2 regions of the Rothia sp. 11254D007BW genome follow, and region 1 is predicted to be linked to the other one. Evidence: predicted binding sites of a transcription regulator. Region 1 holds the regulator's gene; the other holds the start of a gene.
The links. Region 1 encodes HrcA, which represses chaperone genes, less so after heat shock. Its sites were predicted from a motif close to TTNGCACTCGNNNNNNNCGAGTGCNAA; they were not measured.
Positions count from the first base shown of each region.

Region 2: groES (co-chaperone GroES) is a predicted target of HrcA. The motif match lies at 2,989-3,015, and genes of this name have one in related genera.

Region 1 is NZ_JBPWPK010000001.1:652,842-661,326, reverse strand. Features, by position in the region: gene ACEE43_RS03050 (PhoH family protein) at 1-537, opposite strand, end outside; gene ACEE43_RS03045 (16S rRNA (uracil(1498)-N(3))-methyltransferase) at 620-1,378, opposite strand; gene dnaJ (molecular chaperone DnaJ) at 1,387-2,517, opposite strand; gene hrcA (heat-inducible transcriptional repressor HrcA) at 2,564-3,556, opposite strand; gene ACEE43_RS03030 (DUF3097 family protein) at 3,734-4,591, shown strand; gene ACEE43_RS03025 (DUF4870 domain-containing protein) at 4,750-5,166, shown strand; gene hemW (radical SAM family heme chaperone HemW) at 5,255-6,505, opposite strand; gene lepA (translation elongation factor 4) at 6,505-8,361, opposite strand.
Region 2 is NZ_JBPWPK010000001.1:93,704-99,818, forward strand. Features, by position in the region: gene ACEE43_RS00455 (glutamate--cysteine ligase) at 1-461, opposite strand, end outside; gene ACEE43_RS00460 (class I SAM-dependent methyltransferase) at 572-1,852, opposite strand; gene ACEE43_RS00465 (MFS transporter) at 2,019-2,855, opposite strand; gene groES (co-chaperone GroES) at 3,120-3,407, shown strand; gene groL (chaperonin GroEL) at 3,463-5,058, shown strand; gene ACEE43_RS00480 (acyltransferase family protein) at 5,272-6,115, shown strand, end outside.

The sequences.
Region 1 (8,485 bases):
AGCTTCAACAGCGGGGCGGGTCAGAATGATGCGGTTGACTTCCTTTGACTGGAGGGCCTGTACCGCCTTGGCCATGGCCAGGTAGGTCTTACCGGTACCTGCCGGGCCGATGCCAAAGACCACGGTGTTGGCATCGATAGCATCGACATAGGACTTCTGGTTAATGGTCTTCGGGCGAATATTCTTGCCCCGGGAGCTCAGAATATTCTGGCTAATCGCGGTAGCTGGGTGGGAGAGGCTGGCGGTCATCATGCCCATGATGCGCTTGACCACCTCGCCGGTGACCTGGGTGTCGTTCTCTACCAAAATGGTGAGTTCAGCCAGCAGACGGACGGTGGTGGCTACGGTTTCTGAGGGACCGGTAACGATGACGTCTAGCCCCTTAGGGCGAATGGTGAGCCCGGGAAAGGCCTGCTCGATGAGGGTGATATTTCCGTCGTGGGGGCCAAGCACCGCGACCATCTCTTCGGTTGACCGGAAGGAGAAGGTGCGGGCAACAGAGAGGGGGCGGCTGCTAGCCGTAGATGAGGTAGTCATAGATGCCCGTGCGGGCTGTCAGAGCTCCTTGAAATACAAAGCGTACGCGGTAGTTCTTACTTTACCTGTAGCAGAACGGGGTTTACCAGCGTCCTAGCGCAACGTTGAGGGCAGAAATAGCGGCTGCACCGGCGGTAGAACTGCGGAGGATTTCTGGGCCAAGCAGTACCGTGTGGGCCCCGGCTTCTGCGAGCAGGTCGAGTTCTCGGGGGCTGATACCGCCTTCGGGGCCCACGATGAAGTAGACCTCTTTCACCCGATCGGTCAGGTGCCGCTCAAGTGCTTGGGTGAGACGGTAGTCTGCCTGCTCGTGGAGAACCAGGAAGAGGCCGTCCTCCCCCAGCTCGTGGGCAAGGTCGGCTAAATCTGCGGTTGAGTGCTGCTCGTAGACCGGGGGCAGCAGGGCCCGGCGGGACTGCTTAGCTGCTGCCCGCACCGTATTCTGCCACTTTGCCCGTGCTTTGACGGCCCGCTCCATCTTCCAGCGCACAATAGACCGGTCGGCGCTCCAGGGCACAATACCGTGGGCACCCAGCTCGGTGGCCATCTCAATGGCCTGGATATCCCTATCCCCCTTAGCCAGGGCCTGCACAAGGTATATCTCTACCCCCACCGTATCTTCGGTGAGCTCGAGGACCTCAAGCACGGGGCCGTCCTGACCCAGCTCAGTAACCCGGGTGATAGCGCGGTTGCCCTCACCGTCTACTACGTCGAGCCCTTCCCCGAGCTCCGGACGTTTAACGAGGGCATGGTGCCCCTCGTCGCCGGTCAGGTGCAGGGTGGCACCTGGCGTCAGGGCAGCCAGCTCGTCAGGTTCGATGTAGTAGACAGCGTTGCTCATGGGTCGTCCTATTTGAGGTGGTCTTTGAGGCGGGAGAAGAAGCCGCCCTGCTTATGGGTGACGGTTTCGCTAACCTGCAGGTCTTCGCCGCGAAGCTCGGAGAACTGCTTGAGCAGGTTCTTCTGCTCCTCGGTGAGGTCGGTGGGGGTACGTACCTCAATCTGCACACGGATGTCGCCGCGGCCGCCGCCGCGCAGGTGGGTGACGCCCAGGTCCTTGAGAGTGACCACGTCACCTGACTGGGTTCCGGTGGGAATCTGTACCTGCTGGGGGCCGTCGAAGGTGTCGAGGGTGATGGTGGTGCCCAGGGCCGCTGCGGTCATGGACACACCGACGGTAGCTACCAGGTCATCGCCGTCCCGGCTGAAGGTGGGGTCGGGGTTGACGCGCAGCTCAACGTAGAGGTCGCCGTTGGGGCCGCCTGCGGTACCGGCTTCACCCTGGCCTGCCAGGCGGATGCGGGCGCCATTGGTGACGCCGGCGGGAATTTTGATGGTGAGGGGCTTGCGTTCCCGCACGCGGCCTTCGCCGTAGCATTCAGCGCAGGGGTGCTTGATGACGGTGCCGAACCCGCGGCAGGTGGGGCACTCAACGGGCTGCACGACGGTGCCCAGAATTGACTGGACCTGGCGCTGCATGTAGCCCTGGCCGTGGCAGGTGTCGCAGGTTTCGGGGTGGGTGCCCTCGGCGGTTCCTTCGCCCTTGCAGAGGTCACAGGTAACGGCGGTATCAACGGTGATGGGCTTGTTGGTGCCGAAGACGGCATCTTTGAGGTCGATCTTGACGTTGATGAGGGCGTCCTGGCCCTGGCGGACGCGGCTCTGGGGGCCGCGCGGGGCAGAGTTGAAGAAGGTATCGAAGATATCTTGGAAGCCGCCAAAGCCCCCGCCGAAGCCGCCTGCTCCTGCACCGAAGCCACCGGCGGTGCCGTTTTCGTTGCCGGTCTGGTCGTAGATGCGGCGCTTTTCGGGGTCAGAGAGCACATCGTGGGCGAGGGAGACGCGCTTGAACTCCTCGGCAGCTTCTTCCGAAGGGTTGATGTCGGGGTGCAACTGGCGGGCCTTCTTACGGTAGGCCTTCTTGATTTCTTCGGGGCTGGCATCGCGTGAGACGCCGAGGGTTTCGTAGTGACTGCTCACTGGTTCTCTCTTTCGATGGGCTGGTTTAAAGGGGGTAGGCGCAGGGCTAGGCCTGGCCCAAAATCTTGGATAGGTAGCGGGCTACGGCGTTGACCTTGGAGACGGTGCTGGTGTAGTCCATGCGGGTGGGGCCAACGACTCCCACGTGGGCAGCTCCCCCGGGCCCGTAGCTACTGGCGACGACCGAGGTTTCGGCTAGGGATTCGCTGCGGTTCTCAGAGCCGATACTCACGGCAAATCCGCGTTCATCGTGGTCTAGGTCGGTGAGTAACTTCAGCAGCACAACCTGCTCTTCTAGGGCATCGAGCACCGGGGCGATGCTGCCCCTGAAATCTACGGTCGAGGCGGCAAGGTAGGAGGTACCTGCAATCAGTACCTGAGAAGAGGCACCCTGGGCGGCGAGTAGGTGCAGGGCCTCGGTGAGGGGGCTGAGCAGGTTATTGCCGGGGGCGGACGCCGGTGCTGCGGCTATGCTGTCGAGCGTACGGTTGGCGTAGAGGTCAAGGAGCTGCTGGCGGGCTACTGCAAGCTCTTCGGGGTTGTGGGCAAGGGTGAGGGTGCGCTGGTTTACCTGGCCGGAGTCGGTAATAAGAATCAGCAGAACCGTGGTGCTGGAGAGGGAAACCAGCTCGATATGGCGCACGCTGGTAGCCGGGCCGGTGGGGTACTGCACCATAGCTACCTGGTGGGTGAGCGATGAGAGTAGACGCACGCTGGTCTTCATCATCTCATCAACGCTTTCGGCGCTATCGAGAAGGGTTCGAATCGCCCGTTTTTCAGCGTCAGAGAGAGGCTGTAGGGACGATATCTGGTCAACGAAAAGGCGGTAGCCCCGGTCGGTGGGCACCCGCCCGGCACTGGCGTGGGGGGCCTGGATCAGGCCCTGCTCTTCGAGGGCCGCCATATCGTTACGCACGGTGGCGCTGGAAACCCCCAGCTGATGCCGCTCAAGCAGGGTTTTAGACCCCACGGGCTCACGGGTGTGCACGTATTCTTCGACGATGGCTTGCAGAACTTGCAAGCGTCTCGGGTGGTTCACGGCACCTCCTGGGCTCATAGGTCTTCGCCTGGTGGGCGAAGAGGTCTGCGGGGCTAGGTTAGCACTTGATGACCTTGAGTGCTAAGTTACCCGTTAACTCTAATACCACTGAACTAGAATCAGAACTCGATACGCTGACGGCTAATGCCCCTGGATGAGAGAGTGAGAGACACACCGATGGACTACCGCGATACCTGGGGTCAGGCTGACCTCACCTCCCACCGTCCTGCCCTGCCCAAGGTACCTCTTGCCCCCGGCATGGTGCTAGAGGACGCCGCCACCGGCTTTGTGGGGGCGGCAGTGACCCTGCGGGCTACGGCGTCCGGCCCTCAAGTGGGCCTCGAAGACCGGCGGGGCCGTATCAAGTTCTTCCCCCTGGGCCCGGGTTTTTTGCTTGAGGGCCGCAGCATTGATCTAACCAAACCTCAACAGAAACCTAAGACCGCTACACGGCAGGTTTCTCGGTCGGGGTCGGTTGCGGTGGAGAACGCTCCGGCACGGACGGCCAGGGCCAGCCGTATCTGGGTGGAGGGCGTGCACGATGCTGAGCTTATTGAGAAGGTCTGGGGCCACGACCTACGGGTTGAGGGTATCGTGGTGGAACCCCTGCACGGGGTTGACGATCTCGCCGCAGCGGTTACAGGTTTTGGCCCGGCCTCCCACCGCAAACTCGGAATTCTGGTAGACCACCTGGTGGCAGGGAGTAAGGAAGAGCGCATCGCGCAAGAGGCTATGGCTGTGGCAGGTGCCCGCGATAACGTGCTGATTGTGGGCCACCCCTTTGTGGATATTTGGCAGGCCGTCAAGCCCCAGGTATTGGGCTTACAGGCCTGGCCCGAGGTTCCCCGCGGGGAAGACTGGAAGACCGGCATACTGCGGCGTTTCGGGCGGGCGGCAGAGACCCCCGAGGACGTCCGCGCTGGCTGGGATTCCATTCTCAAGAGGGTCAACTCCTACACCGACCTTGAACCAAGTCTCTTAGGGCCGGTAGAACACCTCATTGACTTCGTCACCCTTGACGGGCCAGCAGGCTAGAGCGGGTACAGGCAGTGTGACAAATATCGTCCTGCTCCCCCATAAATTCGCAGGCTTCACATATACCGCCCTCCCCCGGCTTTGACTAAAATTGTGACTGGTGGGCTTAAAAGCCTGCGCATCACTCATTCGCCCTTCAACCTCAAAGAGAAGAATTCTTGAAGACCGCATCAGCACCTTCCTCGACCGCCTACAAGGGGTCACCTGCAACCGCTGCACACCTGTCTGTTAGCGCAGACCGCAATATCGCAACCGCTGCACACTTTGGGGGCGTGCTAGGTTGTATTCCCGCGGCCGTCATCTACTACCTCTACCGAGGCCGCGGCCCCTTCACCGAGCAGGAATCCCGTGAAGCTCTCGACTTCACCCTGCTGCCCACCCTGGTTCTGGCCGTCTCTATTATGCTCAGCAACATTCCGGCTATCGGCTGGCTCTTTGGCCTGATTGCTGCCCTGGCCTGGACCTACCTGGCTATCTCAGCTCTGATCGCCGGTGTAAAGGTAACCCGCGGCAACCCCTACCAGTACAAGGGCAATACCCGTCTTTTCAGCAAGCTCACTCGCCGCGGTAAGTAGGCACCCGGGTTGCTAGAACATGAAGGGGGCGGTCTGACTCAGCTGAGTCAGACCGCCCCCTATCGTTTCCCCTGGTGGGGAAAAGCAGTTAGCTGTCAATATCGGGGAGGAGCTCCCTGGTCACCGCGTCGCCCAGCAGGCGCCCCTGGAGGGTGAGCTGCACTCGTCCGCCTGCTCTCGCCTCGGGGTCAATCAAACCCTGCCCCTCAAGCCAGTTCAGGGACGCCTCGATTCGGGCAGCATCGCCACCCTCCAGCAGGCGGGAAATATCTAGGCCGTCAATGACCCTGACCTGTAGCATGATGTCCTCAAACCTACGGGTCTGCTCCCCCAAAACCTCGCGGGCAGCAGCCGGGCTTTGACCAGTCCGGACTCGGTTGGCATAGGGTACCGGGTGTTTGAGGTTCCACCAGCGGGTGCCGTTTACATGCGAGTGGGCGCCGGGGCCAATTCCCCACCAGTCCTGGTTGCGCCAGTAGGCATAGTTATGGCGGGAACGGTACTCCGGTGACTTGGCGTAGTTCGACACCTCGTACCAGTGGTAGCCGGCCTCATTGAAAATCTGCTCAGCCAGCAGGTACATATCTGCCATCAGGTCCTCATCGGGCATGGTGTAGTCACCCCGCCGAATCTGGGCAGCTAGCTTGGTACCCTCTTCAACAATGAGCGAATAGGCAGAAATATGGTCGGGGGCATACGACACCGCAGCCCGCACCGACTGCTCCCACTGGGCCAGACTCTCCCCCGGTGACCCGTAAATCAGATCAACCGACACCTGCAGCCCAACCTCTTTGGCCCAGGCAACCACCTTGGGAACATTCGCCGGAGTGTGGGTACGATCAAGCACCTCAAGTACCTCAGGTACCACCGACTGCATACCGAAGGACACCCGGGTAAAGCCACCGGCCTTCAGCGTCTCAAGGTCCTCACGGGTCACCGAGTCGGGGTTGGCCTCGGTCGTTACCTCAGCACCCTCTTCTACACCAAACAGCTCAACCGCTTCGCGCAGAATCCTCACAAGGTCAGCTGCCGGCAGCTTGGTGGGGGTACCCCCACCAAAAAAGACCGAGTAGAGCAGACGGTCAGCGACGCCCGACTCCTGCAAAACCTTCCGGGCAAAACGCAACTCAGCGATCGCGTCCTCGGCATAAGTGCCCAAACCCACCCCGTTGCCGAAATCCTCGGTGGCATAGGTATTGAAATCACAGTAACCGCACCGCACCGAACAGAAGGGCACGTGCACGTAGAGAGAAAAATCACGCTCAAGACCGAGGACGGCAGAATCAGCGGGGATTCTGCCGTCCAAGGGGGCCGGAGCGCCCAGGGGTTGGGCTGGCATTACTTCTTGCCCTTGTCCTTACCTTCTTCACCGGAGGACAGGGCAGCGATGAAGGCTTCCTGGGGGACCTCAACACGGCCCACCATCTTCATACGCTTCTTACCTTCCTTCTGCTTCTCCAGCAGCTTACGCTTACGCGAAATATCGCCACCGTAGCACTTAGACAGAACGTCCTTACGCATAGCGCGGATATTTTCACGGGCAATAATGCGGGAACCGATAGCAGCCTGAATCGGCACCTCGAACTGCTGACGAGGGATCAGTTCGCGCAGCTTGCCGGTCATCATCACGCCGTAGGAGTAGGCCTTATCGCGGTGGGTAATAGCTGAGAAAGCGTCAACCTTCTCACCCTGCAGCAGAATATCGACCTTGACCAGATCGGCTTCTTCCTCACCGTCAAACTTCCAGTCCAGAGAAGCATAACCGCGGGTCTTGGACTTGAGCTGGTCGAAGAAGTCAAAGACAATTTCGGCCAGGGGCAGGCGGTAGCGCAGTTCCACGCGATCCTGGGAAAGGTAGTCCATGCCGCCCATGGTGCCGCGGCGGGACTGGCACAGCTCCATAATCGCGCCCACAAACTCGTTCGGGGCAATGATGGTGCAAGCTACCATCGGTTCGCGAATGGTAGCGACCTTACCCTCGGGGAACTCGGAGGGGTTAGTCACGCGCTGGGCGGTGCCGTCCTCAGCCACCACATCGTAGATAACGTTGGGGGCAGTAGAAATCAGGTCGAGGTTGAACTCGCGTTCCAGACGCTCACGCACAATTTCAAGGTGAAGCAGGCCCAGGAAGCCACAGCGGAAACCAAAGCCTAGAGCCGCAGAGGTCTCAGGCTCGTAAATCAGGGCGGCGTCGTTGAGCTGCAGCTTATCGAGGGCGTCACGCAGGGCCGGGTAGTCAGAGCCGTCAATCGGGAAGAGACCAGAGAAAACCATGGGCTTGGGGTCTTCGTAGCCACCCAGCTCTTCTGCGGCAGGCTTGTGGGCACCGGTAACGGTATCACCCACGCGGGACAGGCGGACGTCCTTCACACCGGTAATCAGGTAGCCCACCTCGCCCACGCCCAGGCCGTCGGTCGGCTTGGGCTCGGGAGAAATCACACCGATTTCCAGCAGGTCGTGCTCGGCGCCGGTAGACATCATCTTAATCTTCTGGCGGGGTTCCAGCTTGCCGTCCACCACACGAACATAGGTGACCACACCGCGGTAGGAGTCGTAGACAGAGTCAAAAATCATGGCGCGAGCGGGGGCATCAGCCTGACCCTCGGGCGCGGGCAGTAGCTCAACGATGCGGTCCAGCAGCTCGGGCACACCCTCACCGGTCTTACCCGAAACCCGCAGCACATCCTCAGGCTCAACACCAATCAGGTTAGCCAGCTCCTCGGCATACTTATCGGGCTGGGCTGCCGGAAGGTCAATCTTATTGAGCACCGGAATAATGGTCAGGTCATTTTCCATAGCCAGGTAGAGGTTAGCCAGGGTCTGAGCCTCAATACCCTGAGCAGCATCCACCAGCAGCAGGGCACCCTCACACGCAGCCAGAGAACGAGAGACCTCGTAGGTGAAGTCCACGTGACCGGGGGTGTCAATCATATTCAGGGCATAGTTGACGCCGTCCACCTCCCAGGGCATACGAACAGCCTGGGACTTAATAGTGATACCGCGCTCACGCTCGATATCCATGCGGTCAAGGTACTGGGCCTTCATCTCGCGCGGAGTAACCACGCCGGTGGCCTGCAGCATGCGGTCAGCCAGGGTGGACTTACCGTGGTCAATATGCGCAATGATGCAGAAGTTACGGATAACGGAAGGGTCAGTGGCCGCCGGTTTGGGCGGGTTGGTCGCCAAGGGTGACACGTGTGTTGGGTCCTTTCACGACTCTCAGAAAGCTCATGGGAGCCTACCGGGTCTCTGACGGTAGAAATCAGTTAACCAGTTTCTCACATTTAGCCGGTGCGTGTCTGCTCGCGCGCCGATGAGC
Region 2 (6,115 bases), 560 kb from region 1:
GGTAGGGCTTTATCGCGAGAATCAACCCCGGTGTGTACGTGTACCCCGTAGATAATTTGGCGGCGGCCCCAGAACTGTGAGCGGTCGAGCACCCGCAGGTAGCGATCCTTATCAACGACTTTTTGGTCCAGGGCCCGGGAGAAGGGGTGGGTTCCGGCTGAGAAGAAGGCTAGGCCCAGCTGGTCGGTTACATTTTTCAGGACGCCGGTGGCCTGGGAGAGCTGGTCTGCGGCCTCCGCCGGGGTTCGGCAGATACCGGTAACGAGCTCAACGGTATTATTCAAAAATTCGCCGGTGATATGGGCCCGGTCAGGGGCTGCTTCAAGAACCTGCGGGTGCTGTTCTTTCAGTAGCGCTAGCACTTCGTCTGCGCGGGATGCCAGTTCGCGGGTTTTGGGGTCGACGAGGGCGACCTCCCATTCCACACCAATCGTGGACTGGTCTGATGGGTGAAAAATCATGCGCTGGCTCCAGGGTCTCGGTGCGGTGCTGGTTCTATCTTAGGGGCAGGGGCTAGCGCAGAAGAATCCGGCTCACTCTATGACGCCGCTGGTGAGATAGACGTAATAAACTAGGCTGGCTCAGCCCAGATAGCCAGGCGCTGGGAGGCTGCGCCCTCGCCCAACCGGGTCAGGATGAGAACGGCTTCTTTCGCGGCAGTTCCCTTTTTCTTTTTCACCCCGGCGAGTAGGGTGGCCCGGAGCTTTTCAGGAACCACATCGACTCCCCGCTTTTTGACGGTCAGGGCGGTAATGCCTTGCTCTTTGACCCAGCGGCGCAACTTTTTCTCGTTGAGGGGCATGGTACCCAGGACGCGGTAGGCCCGACCTAGCGGGCTAGGGGCGGGTGAGTCTGAGGTCAGGTAGGCGATATTCTCATCAAGCAGGGTAGCCCCGATTGATCGTGCGAAGTCTGCCACCAGATGAGACCGTACTACCGCGCCGTCGGGCTCAATCAGGTAAGCGCCCAGTTCAGTGACCTCAACCGGCTCTTCATCAGCTGACGCTGCAAGCGGTGAACTTATCTCCCCCAGTACCTGCCGGGTGGTGGCGTCCGCCCCCAGCACTGTAGCCGACCGGGCAACCCCGGGGCGGGCTAGGGCATTGAACCAGAGCACCACCTCAACCACGGACCCGCCGTGGCTGACCCACTCGGCCTCCACCCCGTTTGGAATGGCCTCGTGGGGCAGGCCCGGGCCTAGCTTGACCCCCATAGGAATACCGGTTGCCGCCAGCTTCTGCAGGAAGGAAAAGGGTGGGGAGAAAGCTTCGGGGTCAAAAAGGCGGGAGGTGGTAGAGCCACCTTCAATCTCTCGGCGGGCTGGGTCTAGCCAGAGAGCGGCGACGCGCTCGCCGCTCACGGTGGTGAGTTTTTCGAGCTCAACCTGTTCTACATTGCCCACGAGCACCTGGGCGGACGGGTAGGGGGAGAGATTGTGGGCGGTCAGGGCTGCAGTAGCGGGGTCGAGCTCAACGGACGTCACCGCTAAACCTGCGCGGGCAAAGGCGAGGGAGTCTGCCCCCAGGCCGCAGCCTAAATCAGCAACTGAGGTAAGTCCGGCCTCGATGAAGCGGGCGGCGTGGTGGTCGGCGACGGCGGCGCGGGTTGCCTGCTCATAGCCGGCCTCGGTGAAAAGCATGTGCGAGGCTTCTTCCCCGAACTTGGTAGCCCCCAGCGTGCGAAGACGGGCCTGGGTCAGCAGGGCTGATGAGTCCTCGGCGCTGATGCCCTGAGCCCGGAGCTTGGAGACCGCCTGCAGGGAGTCAGCGGGGTTGTAGGGGACGAGCTGGTCAAGGGTTGCTAGCTGGTCGGCTGAGAAAGGGTGGGCACCGGCGCGGGGGAAAAAGGTCATGTGTCCAGTTTAAAGGTTTGGGTGGGGAAGACCCGCTGGTTCAGAAAGAGGAGGGACGGGGAAAGACCCGCTGAAAGCCGACTGGCTGGGGCTGGCGTGAATCGGGCGAGCCCCCAGGGCGAGCCCGAGAGGGTCAGTCGGCGCAAGCGGGTCTCCCCCGCCCCTCTTACGTGCCTTTTCTCCCCGTAGGTAGCTTTGTGATGGGCTGGGTGGCAAGCGCCCAGACAGCTCCGCCCAGGGCGATGGCTAGGGCGATCTGGGAGTCGCTCCACCCCAGGTGTAGGCCCCAGAGGGCGGCGACGATGGGTTGGGTTACTCGGCTCATGGCGAGGGTGATGATGCCGAGGCCTGCGACCCAGACTGCGGGCCAGCGGACGGCTAGGGCGAGGTCTTCTTCGGTGCGGTTTGAGCGGGCTGTGCTGGTGGCGGTGTCGAAACGTTGGTTGAGTTTGCGGATGCGCAGGCAGAGGGTGGCTGCGACGACGAGGGCGAGGGCGAAGAGGAAGACCGTCCAGAGGGGGAGCCAGAGAAGGAGGAGGGCTGAGGCGAGGGGCCCGGCGAGGGCACCTGCTCGTTGGGCGCCGCCGAGGGCGGTCATGGCTTTGCCGCGGTCGTCCGCTGGTACCGTTTCAGCTAGTACGGATTGCCGGGCGAGCCCCCAGGCGACGGTGGCTGGCACACGGGCAACGTGGGCGAAAAAGTAGAGCCACAGAGCTCCTGCCAGGGGTAGGGCGAGGGAGAGCGCCGAGAGGGTAAGGGCGGCAGCGGCGCTGAGGGTTGCCAGTGTCATGGCGCGTTTGTCGCCTACACGGTCGATGCCTGCCCCTACCGGGACGGTGCAGATGAGGGCGAGGACGCCCGCGGCGGCTACCAGCAGGGAGGCGAGTTCGGGTGAGGCTCCTAGCCTGATAGCTGCAATGATTTGGATGGGCACGACGGCCCCGAAGCCGGCTGCGAAGAGGAAGGAGGGGACGAGTACCGGCCAGAAGATGAGTTTGAGCATGTTTGCCTTTCTGCCGGGCTTGGGGGCTTTCAACCTGTATTTTATTGCACATCAGTGGTGATGCTGGTGGTGCGCTGTCTGCGAAACCTGCGCCTTATCTTGCCCGCCGGGGGTGAGGGGAATAAAGTTTTAGTTAGCACTTGACCGCTGACAGTGCTAAAAGGCAGTCGGTAGCACCGCGACGATACCGACTTGGCTTTCTTAGCGCGTCATGGTTACCCCGTACGTTTTACGCTGAGACCTCACTTGAAGGAGTACCTCATCATGGCTATCAAGCCCCTCGAAGACCGCATTGTCGTTCAGATCGTTGAAGCAGAGCAGACCACCGCATCAGGTCTGGTCATCCCCGATACCGCTAAGGAAAAGCCCCAGGAGGCTAAGGTTATCGCTGTTGGCCCCGGCCGCATCGACGACAAGGGCAACCGCATCCCCGTTGACGTAGCTGAAGGCGATGTCGTTATCTTCTCCAAGTACGGTGGCACCGAGGTTAAGTACGGTGGCGCTGAGTACCTGATTCTGTCAGCCCGCGACGTACTGGCTGTCGTTTCCTAAGTTTTCGCTGTTTCTACCGAATACAACACGAAACACGAGAAAGAAGTAAGGATTCATGGCAAAACAGCTTGAATTCAATGATGATGCGCGTAAGCACCTGCAGGCAGGCGTTGATAAGCTTGCTAACGCTGTCAAGGTGACCCTGGGCCCCCGCGGCCGTAATGTGGTGCTTGATAAGCAGTGGGGCGCACCCATCATTACCAACGACGGTGTATCTATTGCCCGCGAGATTGAACTGGAAAACCCCTACGAAAACCTGGGTGCCCAGCTTGCTAAGGAAGTAGCTACCAAGACTAACGATGTTGCTGGCGACGGTACCACCACCGCAACCGTCCTGGCCCAGGCTCTGGTTTCTGAGGGCCTGCGCAATGTCACCTCGGGTGCTGCCCCCGGTGAGGTTAAGCGCGGCATCGAGACCGCCACCAAGCTGGTCTCAGAGCGCCTGCTGGCTAACGCCCGCGAGGTAACCGGCGAAGAAGTTGCCCACGTAGCAGCTATTTCTGCCCAGTCACCCCAGATCGGTGAACTGCTCTCTGAAGCCTTCAGCAAGGTGGGCCAGGATGGCGTCATCACCATCGAGGACGGCTCCACCACCGAGATTGAACTCGAAGTAACCGAGGGTATGCAGTTCGATAAGGGCTACCTCTCACCCTCCTTTGTCACCGACCCGGAGCGTGCTGAGGCTGTTCTCGAGAACACCGCCATTCTGCTCTACCAGGGCAAGATTTCAACCGTGGCTGAGATTATGCCCGTGCTCGAGAAGATCGTTCAGGCTAAGAAGTCCCTGACCATCATCGCTGAGGACGTGGACGGCGAAGCCCTCTCCACCCTGGTCGTTAACAAGCTGCGCGGCAACCTCGATGTTGTTGCCCTGAAGGCACCCGGTTTTGGTGACCGCCGTAAGGCAATCTTCCAGGACCTGGCTATCCTGACCGGCGGCACCGTTATTACCGGTGAACTGGGTATTTCCCTGGATGCCGTCACCCTGGATCAGCTCGGTTCAGCCCGCCGCGTGACCGTCACCAAGAACAACACCACCATCGTTGATGGTGGCGGTACTTCTGAGGCTGTTGCTGAGCGCGTTGACCAGCTCCGCGCCGAAATTGAGCGCGTGGACTCCGAGTGGGACCGCGAAAAGCTCAAGGAACGCCTGGCCAAGCTGGCCGGTGGCGTGGGCGTCATCAAGGTGGGTGCTGCTACCGAGGTTGAGGCCAAGGAACGCAAGCACCGCATCGAGGACGCCGTGTCCTCCACCCGCGCAGCACTCGAAGAGGGCATCGTCGCAGGTGGCGGTACCGCCCTGGTTCACGCTCTGGCAGCCCTGGACGGCGTTGAGCTCGAATCCCGCGATGCCCAGGTGGGTGTAGACATCGTCCGCCGCGCCCTGGTCCAGCCCCTGCGCTGGATCGCGGAGAACGCCGGCGAGGACGGCTACGTGGTTACCTCCCGTGTGGCAGATATGCCCATCGGTCACGGCTTCAACGCCGCAACCGGTGAATACGAGGACCTCATCGCCCGCGGCGTCATCGACCCCGTCAAGGTCACCCGCTCAGCCCTGGAAAACGCAGCGTCCATCGCTGCTCTGGTGCTGACGACCGAGACCCTGGTTGTCGAAAAGCCCGAGGAAAAGGACGAGGACGAAGCTAAGTAAGGCCCCTCTCTAAGGCTCCTTACCCGGAGCCCCTTTCGGGTACAGCACATCCCGCTCTTGCAGTGACTAACACCGTAAGGGCGGGATTTGCTTTTTAAAGCAAATTTCCAGCCACCGAGAGTAACATTTTTAACTTGGTGTCATCCTGCCCGTTACCCCTCAGCAACCGACGTTTTGGCACCAGACGATTGTCAGCAAAGGAGGTAGACCGCAGTGCCCCGCCCAGTAACCGAGGCCAAACCAGTCACCGGCACCATCGCAACCGTCACTCGTTCAGCAGAACGCACCTGGCGCCCCGAGATCCAGGGGCTGCGCGCACTCGCCCTCCTGCTGGTTGCCGCCTACCATTTCTGGTTTGGTCGTGTATCGGGCGGTGTCGATGTCTTCCTGTTGATTTCGGCGTTTTTGTTGACCGGCTCTTTTGCTCGCAAGATTGAGCAGGGCAAGCTGGTAGGGCCCGGCACCTGGTTCGGCCTGAAGACTCTGGTGGCCTATTGGGTTCATGTCTTTAAACGTCTCCTGCCCCTGGCGTCTATTACCGTTGTTCTGACCCTCTTGGGCACCTACTTCTTTATTCCGGCAGAGCGTTGGCTGTCGATTGCCGATGAGGCAAAGGCCGTGATTCTGTACCAGCACAACAACTGGTCGATCGAGAACGCGGTGGACTACTACGCAGCCGATACCTCCCTGGCCTCCCCCTTCCGCCATTTCTGGTCGCTATCGGTCCAGGGGCAAATCTATGTACTGTGGCCGATGCTGATGGTTGCCCTCGCCCTGGCGCTGGGTAAGCGTATGAGGGGTTCTGCCCGCTGGGCTTTAAGCGGTGCCTTTACAGCCCTCTTTGTGCTATCCCTGTCCCACTCGATTGAGGTCACCGCTGCTAACCAGCAGGCGGCCTATTTCGAAACCGAGGCCCGCCTGTGGGAGTTCGCGCTGGGCTCCTTGGTGGCTCTCTGGCTGCCCGTCCTGAAATTACCGCCGCTAGTGCGTGCGGTGCTGGGTTGGGCTGGGATTGCGGCAATTATCGCTTGCGGCTTTGTGCTGGACGTCAACGGCA